Regions from separate parts of the Bradyrhizobium xenonodulans genome, predicted to be linked through region 1. Evidence: predicted binding sites of a transcription regulator. Region 1 holds the regulator's gene; the other holds the start of a gene.
The links. Region 1 encodes PhoB, which activates phosphate uptake and scavenging genes when phosphate is short. Its sites were predicted from a motif close to TGTCATNNANCTGTCAT; they were not measured.
Positions count from the first base shown of each region.

Region 2: a site for PhoB is predicted at 2,384-2,400, ahead of I3J27_RS18930 (DUF2278 family protein). Genes of this name have one in related genera too.

Region 1 is NZ_CP089391.1:7,934,704-7,942,335, forward strand. It holds gene apaG (Co2+/Mg2+ efflux facilitator ApaG/CorD) at 1-108, shown strand, start outside; gene I3J27_RS37520 (Hsp33 family molecular chaperone) at 331-1,338, opposite strand; gene argF (ornithine carbamoyltransferase) at 1,618-2,553, opposite strand; gene I3J27_RS37530 (aspartate aminotransferase family protein) at 2,553-3,761, opposite strand; gene I3J27_RS37535 (GcrA family cell cycle regulator) at 4,216-4,728, shown strand; gene phoB (phosphate regulon transcriptional regulator PhoB) at 4,831-5,538, opposite strand; gene phoU (phosphate signaling complex protein PhoU) at 5,561-6,277, opposite strand; gene pstB (phosphate ABC transporter ATP-binding protein PstB) at 6,289-7,110, opposite strand; gene pstA (phosphate ABC transporter permease PstA) at 7,107-7,632, opposite strand, start outside.
Region 2 is NZ_CP089391.1:4,023,698-4,031,329, forward strand. It holds gene hflX (GTPase HflX) at 1-657, shown strand, start outside; gene I3J27_RS18925 (GNAT family N-acetyltransferase) at 683-1,141, opposite strand; gene I3J27_RS18930 (DUF2278 family protein) at 1,285-2,367, opposite strand; gene mazG (nucleoside triphosphate pyrophosphohydrolase) at 2,507-3,361, opposite strand; gene queC (7-cyano-7-deazaguanine synthase QueC) at 3,488-4,201, shown strand; gene I3J27_RS18945 (nitrile hydratase accessory protein) at 4,347-4,724, opposite strand; gene nthB (nitrile hydratase subunit beta) at 4,724-5,383, opposite strand; gene nthA (nitrile hydratase subunit alpha) at 5,380-6,009, opposite strand; gene I3J27_RS18960 (DASS family sodium-coupled anion symporter) at 6,221-7,632, shown strand, end outside.

The sequences.
Region 1 (7,632 bases):
TTCATGACCGGCCGCTACCAGATGGTCAGCGCCAGCGGCGAGCGCTTCGAGATCGACGTGCCGACGTTCTCGCTGGACAGCCCGGACAACAAGCGGGTGCTGAATTAGCGCGGCGCCGTAGGGTGGGCAAAGGCGCAAAGCGCCGTGCCCGCCATTCCAGCTGTCTCGCGCAAGATCGTGGGCCCGCTCCGCTTTGCCCACCCTACGATGCTTGAGCTCTTGGCAAGCCGCCGCCGCATCGTCATTGCCAGCAGAGCGAAGCAATCCAGACTGCTACTATCGAAAGACTCCGGATTGCTTCGCTGCGCTCGCAATGACGGAGTTCGACGCCTACACCTCTTCCACGCCCGCCTCGTGCGGCGTGAACTGATACACCGAGCTGCAGAACTCGCAGGTCACGACGACCTTGTCGTCCTTGACCATGGCGGTGCGGTCGTCCGGCGAAAAGCTCTTCAGCATGGACGCGACCGCGTCGCGCGAGCAGGAGCATTGCGCCTTGAGGACCAGCGGATTGAACACGCGCACACCGCGCTCGTGGAAGAGACGATAGAGCAATCGCTCGCCGGAGAGCTCGGGATCGATCAGCTCGACGTCCTCCACGGTCTCGATCAGCGAACGCGCCTCGACCCAGGCATCGTCTTCGGCCACAGCGTGCACCTCGGCGCCCTCGGGCGCATCGCCGGGATGCAGATCGGCCTGGCGCGCGCGCTCGGGCGCCTTCGGCAGGAACTGCATCAGCATGCCGCCGGCGCGCCAGCGATGCTTGCCGCCGTCGTTCGAGCGCCACTCCTCGCCGACCGCGAGACGCACGCGCGTCGGGATCTGCTCGGAGCGCAGGAAATATTCGTGAGCAGCGTCTTCCAGGCCGCCGCCGTCGAGCGCGACCAGCCCCTGGTAACGGCTCATGTCGGGCCCCTGATCGATGGTCATGGCGAGATGGCCATGGCCAAGCAGCGTGCCGGAGTCTTTGGCATCACCGAGGCGCGCGGCGTCGAAGCGCGCATAGGCGCGCAGGCGATCTGGCGCCTGATAGTCGACGACCAGGAACGACACCGGACCGTCGGTCTGGGCCTGAAGGATGAAGCGGCCTTCGAATTTCAGCGCCGAGCCGAGCAGCGTCGTCAGCACGATGGCCTCGCCGAGCAGCTTGCCGACCGGCGCGGGATAATCATGCTTGGTCAGAATCTCGTCGAGCGCCGGACCTAGCCGCACCAGGCGACCGCGCACGTCGAGCGCGTCGACCTCGTAGGGCAGCACGGCGTCATCGATCGGAACCGCTGATGGTGCGCGAACCGGACCTTCGGATCCGGTTTTCATGTCAGGGGATTGGAAAACCATGGCGCTTATCTGGGGTCGGAGGATGGAAATGGAAGAGGTGCGGGGCTCTACCCGGGATGCAGAATGGATCGCACGAAAGCACGACAAACTCAGTGTCGTCCCGGGGCGCGCAAGGCCCGAACCCGGGACCCATAATCACGGGAATCCGGCGGTGACAACTGCGAGTCCTCGCCAAACTCAATCCTGTGGCTATGGATCCCGGATCAGCGCGCCGCTGCGCGGCGCTTGTCCGGGATGACAGCGGAGAATGGGGTCATCAACGCGGCCCCATCACCGAGATCACTTCACCGCGTCAAAGCACCAGGCCAGAATGCCCTTCTGCGCGTGCAGGCGGTTTTCGGCCTCGTCGAACACGACCGATTGCGGGCCGTCGATCACCTCGTCCGTGACCTCCTCGCCGCGATGGGCGGGCAGGCAGTGCATGAACAGCGCGTCGGGCTTGGCCAGCGACATCAGCTTCGAATTGACCTGATAGGGCTTGAGCACGTTGTGGCGATGCTCGCCTTCCTTGTCGCCCATCGACACCCAGGTGTCGGTGACGACGCAATCGGCGCCCTTCACGGCGGCTTCGGGATCGGTGCCGAGCACGATCGGCGCACCCGTGGCCTTGATGAAGTCGCGCATCGCCTTTTTCGGGGCAAGCTCCGGCGGCGTCGCGACATTGAGCTTGAACTTGAAGCGCTCGGCCGCGTGCGCCCAGGAGGCCAGCACGTTGTTGTCGTCGCCGGTCCAGGCCACCGTCCGGCCCTCGATCGGGCCGCGATGCTCTTCATAGGTCATGAGGTCGGCCATCACCTGGCACGGGTGCGAGCGCCGCGTCAGGCCGTTGATGACGGGCACGGTCGCATGCTCCGCGAGCTCCAGCAGCGCCTCGTGATTGAGGATGCGGATCATGATGGCATCGACATAGCGCGACAGCACGCGCGCGGTGTCGGCGATGGTCTCGCCGCGGCCAAGCTGCATCTCGGCGCCGGTGAGCATGATGGGCTCGCCGCCGAGCTGGCGCATGGCGACGTCGAACGACACGCGGGTGCGGGTCGAGGGACGCTCGAAGATCATCGCGAGCGTTTTGCCTTCGAGCGGCCTGACCGGCTGATGCGCCTTCTGCTTCGCCTTCATCGCGGAAGACGCAGCGAGCATGCTCTTGAGCTCCGACAACGGCAGCTCGTTGATATCGAGGAAGTGCTTCGGTGCTTTATTGGGCGACTTGCTCATCAGCTTGCCGCCCGCTTGGTCTGGCTCGACGATAGCGCGGCGCAGGCGCGCTCCAGCCGCCCGACGCTGTCCTCGATCTCGGCTTCGGTGACGATCAAGGGCGGCAGGAAACGCACGACGTTGTCGCCGGCGCCGACCGTGAGCAGTTTTTCGTTGCGCAGCGCGGCGACAAGATCGCCTGATGGCACCACGGCCTTGATGCCGATCAGGAGACCTTCACCGCGCACTTCATTGACGATGTCAGGATGACGGTCGATCACGGAGGCGAGCTTCTGCTTGAGCAGCAGCGACATCTTCTGCACGTGGTCGAAGAAGCCGGGCTTGAGCATGACGTCGAGCAAGGCGTTCGCAGCGGAGATCGCCAGCGGGTTGCCGCCGAAGGTCGAGCCGTGCGAGCCCGGCCCCATGCCGGACGCCGCATCCGCGGTCGCCAGCACCGCGCCGATCGGGAAGCCGCCGCCGAGCGCCTTCGCCAGCGACATCACGTCGGGCTCGACGCCGAGACGGCGATGCGCAAAGAGGTCGCCGGTGCGGCCCATGCCGGTCTGCACCTCGTCGAACGCGAGCAGCAGGCCCTTCTCGTCACAGAGCTGGCGCAGCGCCTTGAGGAAGGCGGGCGTTGCCGAGCGCACACCGCCCTCGCCCTGGATCGGCTCGATCAGGATGCCGGCGGTCTGCGGACCGATCGCCTTCTTCACGGCCTCGATGTCGCCGTGCGGGATCTGGTCGAAGCCGTCCATCGGCGGACCGAAGCCTTCGAGATATTTTGCAGATCCCGTCGCGGCGAGCGTTGCCAGCGTGCGGCCGTGGAAGGCGCCTTCGAAGGTGATGATGCGATAGCGTTCCGGATGCCCCTTGGAGAAGTGATGATGGCGGACCAGCTTGATCACACCCTCCAGCGCCTCCGCCCCGGAATTGCAGAAGAACACGAAGTCCGCAAAGCTCTCGTTGCACAGACGCGCAGCAAGCTTCTCGCCGTCCGGGCTCTGGAACAGGTTCGACATGTGCCAGAGCTTGGTGGCCTGCTCCTGCAACGCCTTGACCAGCGCGGGATGGGCATGGCCGAGCGCGTTCACTGCGACGCCGGAGGTGAAATCGAGATAGCGATCGCCATTGGTCGCGATCAGCCAGCAGCCTTCGCCGCGCTCGAAACCGAGGTCGGACCTGGCGAAAACGGGGAGCAAATGCGGTGCTGCGCTGTTAGACATGACGGTCACTTGATGTTGCGGACGGCGTGAGCGTGCATTGCGCAACGCACCATCAACCGGCCCGGAAAACGAAACGTGCCGCCTTTTAAGGGCGGCACGCGGGAGCATCTTATGCTTGGCAAGACGGGTGTCAATGCCGGCCGGAAAGCCTCGCGAAACGCTGAATCCGTAGTCTTGCGGTGACGATTTTGCGGGATTTTGGCCACGGAACATGTGGAAGCGAGTCGGCGGACTCTTGCGCGTGAGTCACGCCATATTGTAGCGTTTGGCTTGTCAGATACGACATCTCGTGCGGAAGTTCTGATCTCTAAGTCCTCATGTACCGGCGTAAACGTTCGGGCGGCTCTCGGTGCCCGGCGAGCCTTAAGGGATTCTGGCGGCACGGGTTTTTCGAGGCTTAGGCATTCGCAGTGCAGCCCCAGGGTGGCTGGCGCGCGGCGAAGGAAAGGGTGCAATGACGGTTTTGACCTGGTCGGATGATCGCGTCGAGCAACTGAAGAAGCTCTGGGAGGCCGGATTGTCGGCCAGCCAGATCGCGGCAGAGCTCGGTAATGTCACCCGCAACGCCGTGATCGGCAAGGTGCACAGGCTCGGTCTGTCCGGCCGCGCCAAGAGCCCCTCGTCTGCTGCGCCCCGGCCGCGCAAGGCGCGTCCCGCGCAGCACATGATGCGGGTGAGCCGCCCGATCGCGCGCGGCAACACCGCGCTGGCGCAGGCCTTCGAGGTCGAGGTCGAGGCCGAACCTGTTACCTACGACAACGTGGTGCCGATGAGCCAGCGGCTGTCGCTGCTGGAATTGAACGAGGCGACCTGCCACTGGCCGGTCGGCGATCCCTCGAGCCCGGATTTCTTCTTCTGCGGCGGCAAGGCGCTGTCGGGCCTGCCCTATTGCGCCCAGCACTCGCGGGTTGCGTATCAGCCGGCCGCCGATCGCCGCCGCGCGGCACCGAAGCCGGGTCCGCGCTGATCACTGCACCAGACGACATCGTTCCGGCACAAACCAGGACGAGCGAGAAAAAGAAAAGCGCGCCACCCGGCGCGCTTTTTATTTGCCTGCTTGCAGCCGGCCTTACGTCTGCTCCGCCTTGGCAAACCGGTCGTCCAGCGCGTAACCGGCGCCGCGGACGGTGCGGATCGGGTCCTGCTCGCGGCCGAGATTGAGCAGCTTGCGCAGGCGGCCGATATGTACGTCGACGGTGCGCTCGTCGATGTAGATGTCGCGGCCCCAGACGCTGTCGAGCAGTTGCTCGCGCGAGAACACGCGGCCCGGATGCTCCAGGAAGAACTCCAGCAGGCGGTATTCGGTCGGGCCGAGATCGATCGGCCGGCCCGAGCGCGCCACGCGGCGCTTGTCGCGGTCGAGCTCGATGTCGCCGTAGGCCAGAACGGTGGCGAGCCGCTCGGGGCTTGCGCGCCGCAGCAGGCCCTTCACGCGCGCCAGCAGCTCAGGCACCGAGAACGGCTTGACGATGTAGTCGTCGGCGCCGGTCGCAAGTCCCCGCACCCGCTCGCTCTCCTCGCCGCGCGCGGTGAGCATGATGATCGGGAGCTGCTTGGTCTCGGGACGGGTGCGAAGCCGCCGGCACAGCTCGATGCCGGAGAGCCCCGGCAGCATCCAGTCGAGCACGATCAGATCGGGAATGTGCTCCTTGAGGCGGGTGTCGGCGTCGTCGCCGCGCATCACCGTCTCGACGTCATAGCCGTCGCCTTCGAGGTTGTAGCGGAGAAGCTCGGTGAGAGCTTCCTCGTCCTCAACCACCATAATGCGTGCGCCCATGGTGTCGTCGCTCCTTAAGTCTTCAAGTATTCGGGACCGTCGTGGCGAACGTCGTCATGTCGCCCTTCGGCCGCTTGTCGGTGATCGCCTGGCCCTCGATCATGTAGAACACGGTCTCGGCGATGTTGGTGGCGTGGTCGCCGATACGCTCGATGTTCTTGGCGCAGAACATCAGATGGATGCAGAACGAGATGTTGCGCGGATCCTCCATCATGTAGGTGAGGAGCTCGCGGAACAGCGAGGTGCAGATGGCGTCGACTTCCTCGTCGCCCTTCCACACCGCCATCGCCGCCGGCAGATCGTGCGCGGCATAGGCGTCCAGCACCGACTTGACCTGCTGCTGCACGAGGTCGGTCATGTGCTCGAGGCCGCGGAACAGCTTGAGCGGATGGAAATCGGTCTCCAGCGCCGCGACGCGCTTGCCCATGTTCTTGGCGAGGTCGCCGATGCGCTCGAGATCGGTCGCGACGCGCATGGCGCCGACGATTTCGCGCAAGTCCACCGCCATCGGCTGGCGGCGCGCGATGGTCAGCACGGCGCGCTCCTCGATCTTCTTCTGGAGCGCGTCGAGCTCGGCGTCGATGGCGACGACACGCTGGCCGAGCGCGACGTCGCGGCGGATCAGCGCGTCGACGGAATCGACGATCATGCGCTCGGCGATGCCGCCCATCTCCGCGACCAGGCGAGTGAGTTCCTGGAGGTCGGTGTCGAAGGCTTTTGCGGTATGTTCAGAACCCATGTCCCGTCTCCTCAGCCGAACCGGCCGGTGATGTAATCCTGCGTGCGCCGGTCGGTCGGCGACGTGAAGATCTTGCTGGTGTCGTCGAACTCGATCAGCTCGCCGAGATACATGAAGGCGGTCTTGTCGGAGACGCGGGCCGCCTGCTGCATGTTGTGGGTGACGATCGCGATCGTGTAGTTCTCGGACAGCTCCTGGATCAGCTCCTCGACCTTGGCGGTCGAGATCGGGTCGAGTGCCGAGCAGGGCTCGTCGAACAGGATCACTTCAGGCCGCACCGCGACGGTGCGGGCGATGCAGAGGCGCTGCTGCTGGCCGCCGGAGAGCGACAGGCCGGAGGCGTTGAGCTTGTCCTTGACCTCGTTCCACAGCGCGCCGCCGCGTAGCGCCTTCTCGACCCGGCCGTCCATCTCGGACTTGGAGATCTTTTCATAGAGGCGGATGCCGAAGGCGATGTTCTCGTAGATCGTCATCGGGAACGGCGTCGGCTTCTGGAACACCATGCCGACGCGGGCGCGCAGCAGATTGAGGTCCAGCCTGGGGTCGAGAATATTGGTCTGGTCGAGCATGAGCTGACCGGTGACGCGCTGGCCCGGATAGAGGTCGTACATCCGGTTGAAGATGCGCAGCAGGGTCGACTTGCCGCAGCCCGACGGGCCGATGAACGCCGTGACGCGGTTGGTGCCGAGCGCCAGGTTGATGTTCTTCAGCGCGTGGTGCTCGCCATAATAGAAGTTGAGGTTGCGCACCGTCACCTTGGCAGGCGCATCCGGCAGCACCGGCGCCTGCGGCAGTCCGCCGGACGCGCTCATCGATACGGAAAGATCGGTCATTTTGCGGTCCTTTCGGCGCCAAGGATGCGCGCGCCAATGTTCAGGGCAAGCACGGTGATCGTGATCAGCAGCGCGCCGCTCCAGGCGAGCTGCTTCCAATAGGCGTAGGGGCTCTGGACGAAGTTGTTGATGGTGACCGGCAGGTTCGCCATCGTCTTGTTCAGGCCGAGGCTGAAGAACTGGTTCGACAGCGCGGTGAAGAGCAGCGGCGCGGTCTCGCCGGCGACGCGGGCGGTGGCGAGCAGCACGCCGGTGATGAGACCCGATCGGGCAGCACGATAGGCGATGCGCTTGATCACCAGCGAGCGCGGCAGGCCGAGCGCGGACGCCGCCTCACGGAGCGCGTTCGGCACCAGCAGCAGCATGTCCTCGGTCGTGCGCAGCACCACCGGGATCACGATGACGGCGAGCGCCAGGCTGCCGGCGATCGCCGAGAAGCCGCGCATCGGCACCACCACCGCGCCGTAGATGAACAGGCCGATGATGATCGAGGGCGCCGACAGCAGGATGTCGTTGATGAAG
Region 2 (7,632 bases), 3.9 Mb from region 1:
TTCAACCGCCTGACGCGCGCCGACGTGCAGGCGGCCGACATGCTGTTCGCCACGCTCGATCCAACGCTCCGCGCGCTCACCCTGCCGCATGGCGGCAAGGCGATGCTGTCCGACACGGTCGGCTTCATTTCCAATCTGCCGACCCAGCTCGTCGCCGCCTTCCGCGCCACGCTGGAGGAGGTGCTGGAAGCCGACGTCATCCTGCATGTGCGCGACATCTCGCACGAGGATGCCGAGGCCCAGCAGAGCGACGTCGACGCCGTGCTGCGCCAGCTCGGCATCAATCCCGATGACTCAGGCCGCATCATCGAGGTCTGGAACAAGATTGATCGTTACGATTCCGAGCAGCGCGAAGGGCTTTTGAACATCGCCGCGCGCAGGCCGGAGGATCATCCGGCGATGCTGGTCTCGGCCGTGTCGGGCGAGGGCATCGACGCACTGCTCGCCGCGATCGAGGAGAGGCTCGCCGCCAAGCGCACCACGCTCGACCTCTCCATCGACGCCGCCGATGGCGCCGGCATTTCCTGGCTGCACCGCAATTCCGAGGTGCTGGCGAAAGAGCTGCACGACGGCCGCTTCGACATGACCGTGCGGGTGGACGAGACCAAGCGGGATATCGTGGTGTCGAGATTCGATGCGGTGCCGCGCGTGGCTTGAGCCCGTGGCGGCAAGCTGAGGGCGTTCACCTGGACAGGTCGAGCCTCATGAACTGGTTGTGCGGGCTCGCCTGATAATCGGCGAACGGCTCACAGGGGACGAAGCCGGCGCTGCGGTAGAGCGCGACGGCGGGAGCGTGCAGCGGTGCCGTACCCGTCTCCAGGCTGAGGCGCGCATAGCCTCGTTCGCGCGCTTCAGCGACGATGTGGTGCAGAATCGTGCGACCGACGCCGGTCCCGCGTGCTGCAGGCGCAGCGCGCATCGACTTCGCCTCTCCATGCGTCGCATCGAGCTGCTTCAGAGCGCCGAACCCAGCCAGCACATCGCCCTGCCAGGCCGTCCAGAACGTCACGGCCGGAGCCGAAAGACCGCTCGCGTCCAGCGCCTGCGCGTGCTCGCCCATGACGCTGCGCAGCTCTTCCAGATGATGCGCCAGCAAGCCGGCGACATGGGGCGCCTTCGGATCGTCCTGTCTGATGTCCACTGCGTGTCCTTGTTACTGCATTCAATCAGTTAGCACCGTAGCCCGGATTGCCCGTCGCTCCATCCGGGCTCCGCACTTTCCGCGCAAACCGACGACAGCGGGTTAGCGGCGGACTTGCTTGCGTGCCTCTGATGCGTTGCCACTCAGGACACTAGAATGGAATGGTCAGGCCCGGAGTTTTCGCTTGCGCCTTGGTGTAGGCGACGCCGTGAATTTTGACCCCGCGTTCGTCCAGCAACGAAATGATGCCGCCCTGGTTCGATAGTTCCATCGGCTTCTGCACGACGACGGCGAGCGTGCCCGGCCGCGATCTTCCCTGAGAGAACCATTTTGTTCTTCTGCTTGTCGGCCAGCATCCAGCCGGTGAGATCGATATCGCGATCGGCCGTGTTGAGCAGCGTGACGACTTCCCGCTCGGGCGTCTTCACGGCGTTGACGAGGGCCGCAATGATGCGCACGAGGCCATCGGGCATTTCCTCGGTCGGAGGAGTCGTCGGATCTGGCGGCGTCGTCGGCGTGCCTCCGCCGAGATCGATGGGATGACCGGTCCTGTCATCGGTGTGCCAGGCCTGCGTCTGGAATTTCAGGAAGACCGCCGTCCATAGATTCTGATCCGGGAATTCGAACACGAGCCCGCCGTCCTGCCACGGCCCGTTGTCGCCCGAGAATTTTCCGATCGGATTTCCCTGGTTCATATGGATATCGTGAATGCCGCGTCCCGGCCGGAAGCCAAAATAATTGTCCGCCTTCGTCTCCGGCCCCCACGTCTCGCCGAATGCGTACACCATCGCGCTTTCATTCGAGAGCGCGCGCTGGACGAACTGGTCGAGCTTCTCGTTGAGGTCATTGTCCGGTCCGGGCAAGGACAGCGGCAGTGGGACCATCTCCTGCGGTTGCATCAGATTGCCGCGAATGAAGTCCAGCGCCGTGCTGCCCGGCTTCGGCGACTGCGGGTGCAGGCCCTCCGGCAGCGCCGCGAGTTGATCGGTGATCGGATGGACAAAATGCGATCGCACCAGGTACTCGACTTCGCTGCCATCCGCCGACTGCACGTTGACGGCGATGCGGAAATCCGCGTTGTCGGCCACGACATGGACTTGATAATGCGGTGACTGGCCGGTGCCGAAACGCATCGCGATCGGGCGTCCCTTGAGGACCGAATAGTGTTTCAGGGGCATTGCACTCACCTGCCGTGGGGTTGCGGCTGCGCTGGCGCCGGTGTTCAACTTTAGACTGCAGGTCGTGACGGTTTCATGGCTTGAAAGGTGACCCCGGTCGCCGCTGCGGGCCTCACGCTTTGGCAAGATCGCCTCGCGGCGTTCAGGACAAAGTGCTGACCTATATCTGGATCAAATGCGTACAGGGCTAGCGCCGGGCCTCGCGGCGGGTCTCCGATATCGTTTTCTCCTCGCCCTTCGCCGCATTCCACAGCGCATCCATCTCCACCAGCGAGGCCTGCTCCAGCGTGCGGCCCTGCGCCTCCAGCGCCTGCTCAATATAGGCAAAGCGCTTTTCGAACTTCGCATTGGTCGCGCGCAGCGCGGCCTCCGGATCGGCATCGACATGGCGGGCGAGGTTGACGAGGGCGAACATCAGGTCGCCGGTTTCGTCCGCGATCTCCTGCTTGTCGTTGCGGTCGAGCGCGGCCTCGATCTCGTCGGCTTCCTCGCGGATCTTTTGCAAAACCGCGCGCGGGTCGTTCCAGTCGAAGCCGACGGTGGAGGCCTTGCGCTGAAGTTCCATCGCGCGGGTCAATGCGGGTTGGCCCGCTTTCACGCCCCCCAGCAATGATTTGTGCTTCGGCGTCTCTTCCGGTGGCCGGCGCGCCGCGCGCTCAGCCTTCTCCTCGGCCTTGATGCGGTCCCAGACTTCCTTGACGTGGGAGGAGGCGAGATTGCCGTCCTTGTCGGCGAAGACGTGGGGATGACGGCGGATCATTTTGCGCGTGATGGCCTCGACCACATCACCGAACGCAAAAGCGTTCTGCTCTTCAGCCATCTGGGCGTGGAACACGACCTGGAGCAGGAGATCGCCGAGCTCCTCGCGGAGATCGTCGAGATCGCCGCGGCTGATCGCCTCGACCACCTCATAGGCTTCCTCAATCGTGTAGGGCGCGATGGTCGCAAAATCCTGCTCGAGGTCCCAGGGGCAGCCGGTCACCGGCGTGCGCAGCGCCGCCATGATCTCGATCAGGCGGGAAATGTCACGGGAAGGGGTCATTGCGGGGCAGTCTCCTGGGTCCAAAACCTTATGCCAAAAGCGGGCCGCCGTTCCCAGCGGGACGCGGCGGAACAGGGTGATTTCCACCGATTGGCGGGCGAAGTGCACAGTGCTAAAGCGCGGGACATGAGCGACGCATTTTCATCACAAACCGCGCTGGTGTTGTTTTCCGGCGGCCAGGATTCCACCACCTGTCTTGCCTGGGCACTGAGCCGCTTCGCGCGGGTGGAGACGCTGGGGTTCGACTACGGCCAGCGCCATGCGGTCGAGCTCGACTGCCGCGCGCGTCTGTTCGACGGCATCAAAGACCTGCGCGCGGACTGGGCCGCAAAGCTCGGCGAGAGCCATACGCTGTCGATCCCGACGCTGGCCGCTGTGTCCGAGACGGCGCTGACGCGCGACGTCGCGATCGCGATGGGCGCCGATGGCCTCCCCAATACTTTTGTCCCCGGCCGCAACCTCGTGTTCCTGACCTTCGCCGCAGCGCTGGCCTATCGGCGCGGCATCACCCACATCGTCGGCGGCATGTGCGAGACCGACTATTCCGGCTATCCCGATTGCCGCGACGACACCATCCGCGCGATGCAGGCCGCGCTCTCGCTCGGCATGGCGAGGACGTTCGAACTGCATACGCCGCTGATGTGGATCGACAAGGCCGCGACTTGGAAGCTCGCGCATGACCTCGGCGGCGAGGGGCTGGTCGATCTCATCCGCGAGCAGTCGCACACCTGCTATCTCGGCGAACGCGGCGCGCAGCATGAGTGGGGTTATGGATGCGGGGAGTGCCCGGCGTGCAGCCTGCGGGCGAAGGGGTGGCGGGAGTTTGTGGCGGGGCGCTAAGACCACATACTCGGTGTCATCACCGCGAAAGCGGCTGATCCAGTATCCCAGAGACTATTTGAGCCGAGGGCCGCGGCCTACTGGATTCCCCGCTTTCGCGGGGAATGACAGCGGAGGGCTTGGCATGATCGTGCCTTCTACCGAGCTAGCCAAAATCCTCCGGCTTGAGCTCGATCGGTTTGCCGTGCGGGGTGCGGTCGGCGGCGTGGTCCCAGGCGTCGCGGTAGCGGTGCAGCGTCTCCGTCGATGCCACGCCCTTGCGCGCAACCAAGCCCTCCAGCGTCGCGAGCCAGTGCAGATAGTAGGTCTCGCCCGTATCAGGGTCGCCGGCGGCCTGCGCGCGCTTGATCTCGTCGGCCAGGCTTGCTGCCCATTCCGGCCAGGTGAACACGCCACGCTCGTGCAGCGTCAACGCCATGGCGAACGCGTGCGCCTCCCAAGGGGCGCGGAATACCGGACCGTCGTCATCGCGCGGGATACTTGGAATCGCCGCCGTCGCGGCGGCTGCTAGCCCGCTGCCCATCACGCCGGGTCCAGATAGGGCTCGAACGCGTCGATCGAGACCTTCAGCGTCGGATCTCCGTCCGCACCCCAGAGATCGCGGCCTTCGAACACGACGGTGTAGAGCCATTGCGGATTCTCGCCGCGCTCCATCGCCGCGGAATCCGGAAACACGTGGCAGCCGTGGTTCAACTCGACGATTCCGACATGGCCGCGCACATAGCGCGGCAGCCGCGTGTGCGTTGTCGGATGAATGTTCTTCGCCCGCACGCGGTCGCCGACGTTGAATTTGGCGGGTGCAGGCGCAGGGCGGGCGAACTTGCCGCGCACCATGATGCGCTCAACCTGGCCAAGGTCGAACTTGCCGTGCTTGAGCGCCTTGCCTGGCTGCATCGCGTGACCGGCGGCGACTTCCTCCCGGGTGAGGTAGCCTTTCTCGATCAGCATCTCCTCGAGCCCGAGAAACCATTTCTTGTAGTAGGAGCTCGACAGATAAACATGCGGCGGCAGCGTCTCGCGATAGAAGCGCGAGGTGTCGATGTTAAAGGCGCCGGCCGCGCCCATCGCGCGGACCATGGCGAGGACGCGGGATTCCCACTCCTCGTGAAACATCGGCTCGTTCGGCTCGGGCTCGACCTTGCCGAACCCGTCCATGCCGCCCATGTCGTGCACGCCGTTCACGACGGCGCTCCGGGCGCTTTGGGAAAGCCGGTGCCGATCATGGAATCGCGGGTGACCAGCTCGGCGAGTTGCTCCTCGCTCCACCCTTCCGTGCCCGCGGGCCGCATCGGTAGCACCAAAAAGCGCGTCTCGGCGGTGGAATCCCATACCCGGATTTCCATGTCCTTCGGCAGGCTGACGTCGAAATCGGCGAGCACGCCGCGCGGATCTTTCACCGCACGCGAGCGGTAGGGCGCGGCCTTGTACCAGACCGGCGGCAGCCCCAGCATCTCCCAGGGGTAGCAGGAGCACAGCGTGCACACGACCATGTTGTGGCGCTCAGGCGTGTTCTCGACCACCACGAGATGGTCGCCGACGCGGCTGACATGACCGAGCGTGCCGATCGCCTTGGAACCATCCTCGAGCAGCGCCTGCTTGAACGCCGGATCGGTCCAGGCCTTGGCGACGACGCGCGCGCCGTTATGCGGGCCGATCTTGGTCTCATAGGCCTGAATGATGGCGTCGAGTGCAGCCGGCTCGACATAGCCCTTTTCGGTCAGGATCGTCTCCAGCGCGCGCACGCGTAGCTCGGTTTCCGACAGTTCGGAATGATCGTGATCGTGATGGTGGTCGTGATCGTGGCTCATGCCACAAAGATAGGCGCAATGGTCCCCGCCTGTCGAGCCGTCGTTGCAGCGCGGCCGGGCCAACTGTTCGTGACACCATTTGGGCCTGCTGCACGACCGGCCTGGAAACGGCCATTGATTGCACCATGACGTGTGCCGTAATACGGCGTCGGGACCAAGCAGGCTCGGCCAACGGGCCGCATGACGCGACGACAATCGAGGGGGAAGGGCCATGACCGCCAATTCGCAGGCGCCTGAAGCGAAAGGGTTTCGCTGGAAGCTGATCGCGCCACTCGTGGTGTGGCTGGCGATCTATCTGTGGCCGGTGCCCGCAGGCCTCAACGCCAATCAGTGGCACTATTTTGCCGTGTTCGCGGCCGTCATCACCGGACTGATCCTGGAATCGATGCCGGTCGGCGCGGTCGGCTTCATCGGCCTGACGGTTGTCGGTGTCAGCGGCTATATCGAAGCCGATCCGACCAAGTCGCTGCGCTGGATGCTGGCGGGCTTTGCCGAGAGCACGGTGTGGCTGATCGTCGGCGCCTTCGTGTTCTCGATCGGCTATCGCAAGAGCCAGCTCGGCCGGCGCATCGCGCTGGTGCTGGTGCAGCGGCTCGGCCGCAACACGCTCGGCCTCGGATACGCGGTGGCGATGTCGGATTTTTTGCTGGCGCCGGCGACGCCGTCCAACACCGCGCGCAGCGGCGGCATTGTCTATCCCATCATCAGCAACATCCCGCGCATCTACGGCTCCGAGCCGGGGCCGACCGCCGGCCGGATCGGCACCTACGTGATGTGGACGGCGTTCGCGGCCACGGCGGTGACGAGCTCGCTGTTCTTCACCGCACTCGCGCCCAATGCGGCGGCGCTGGCGATCGCCAAGAAGACGGTCGGGGTGGAGGTGAGCTGGGGTCAGTGGTTCATCGGCTTTGCGCCGCTCGGTATTGTCCTGATGATCCTCGTTCCGCTGCTCAGCTATTTGGTCTGCCGTCCCGAGGTGAAGCGCAGCCCTGAGATCTCCGACTGGGCGGCAAAGGAGCTCGGTGCGATGGGCCCGATGTCGCGCAACGAGTGGATCATGCTCGGCCTGATCGTGCTGGCGATGTTCCTGTGGATCGCGGGCTCGAGCCCGGACATCCACGTACCGCTGCTCGGCTCGAACTTCGTCAACGCCACCACCGTCGTGTTCATCGTGATCTCCTTGATGCTGGTGACGGGCGTGATCGAATTCGCCGACATCGTCAGCGAGAAGAGCGCCTGGGAGGTGTTCTTCTATTTCACCTCGCTGCTGACGCTGGCCTCGGGCCTCAACGAGATCGGCTTCATCAAATGGTTCGCGACCGAATACGCCAAACCGCTTGCGGGACTGTCGCCGTCGACCGCGATGCTGCTGCTGGTCGCGCTGTTCTTCTGGATCCACTATTTCTTCTCGAGCATCACCTCGCATGCGGCTGCCGTGCTGCCTGTCGTGCTCGCGGTCGGTTCCGGCATTCCCGACCTGCCGGTCACGACGCTTGCCATGCTCTGCATGTACTCGCTCGGCCTGATGGGCGTGATCTCGCCTTACGCCACGGGACCCGCGCCGATGTATTTCGGCAGCGGCTATATCGGGAAGGGCCAGTTCTGGGGCTTTGGGCTGATCTT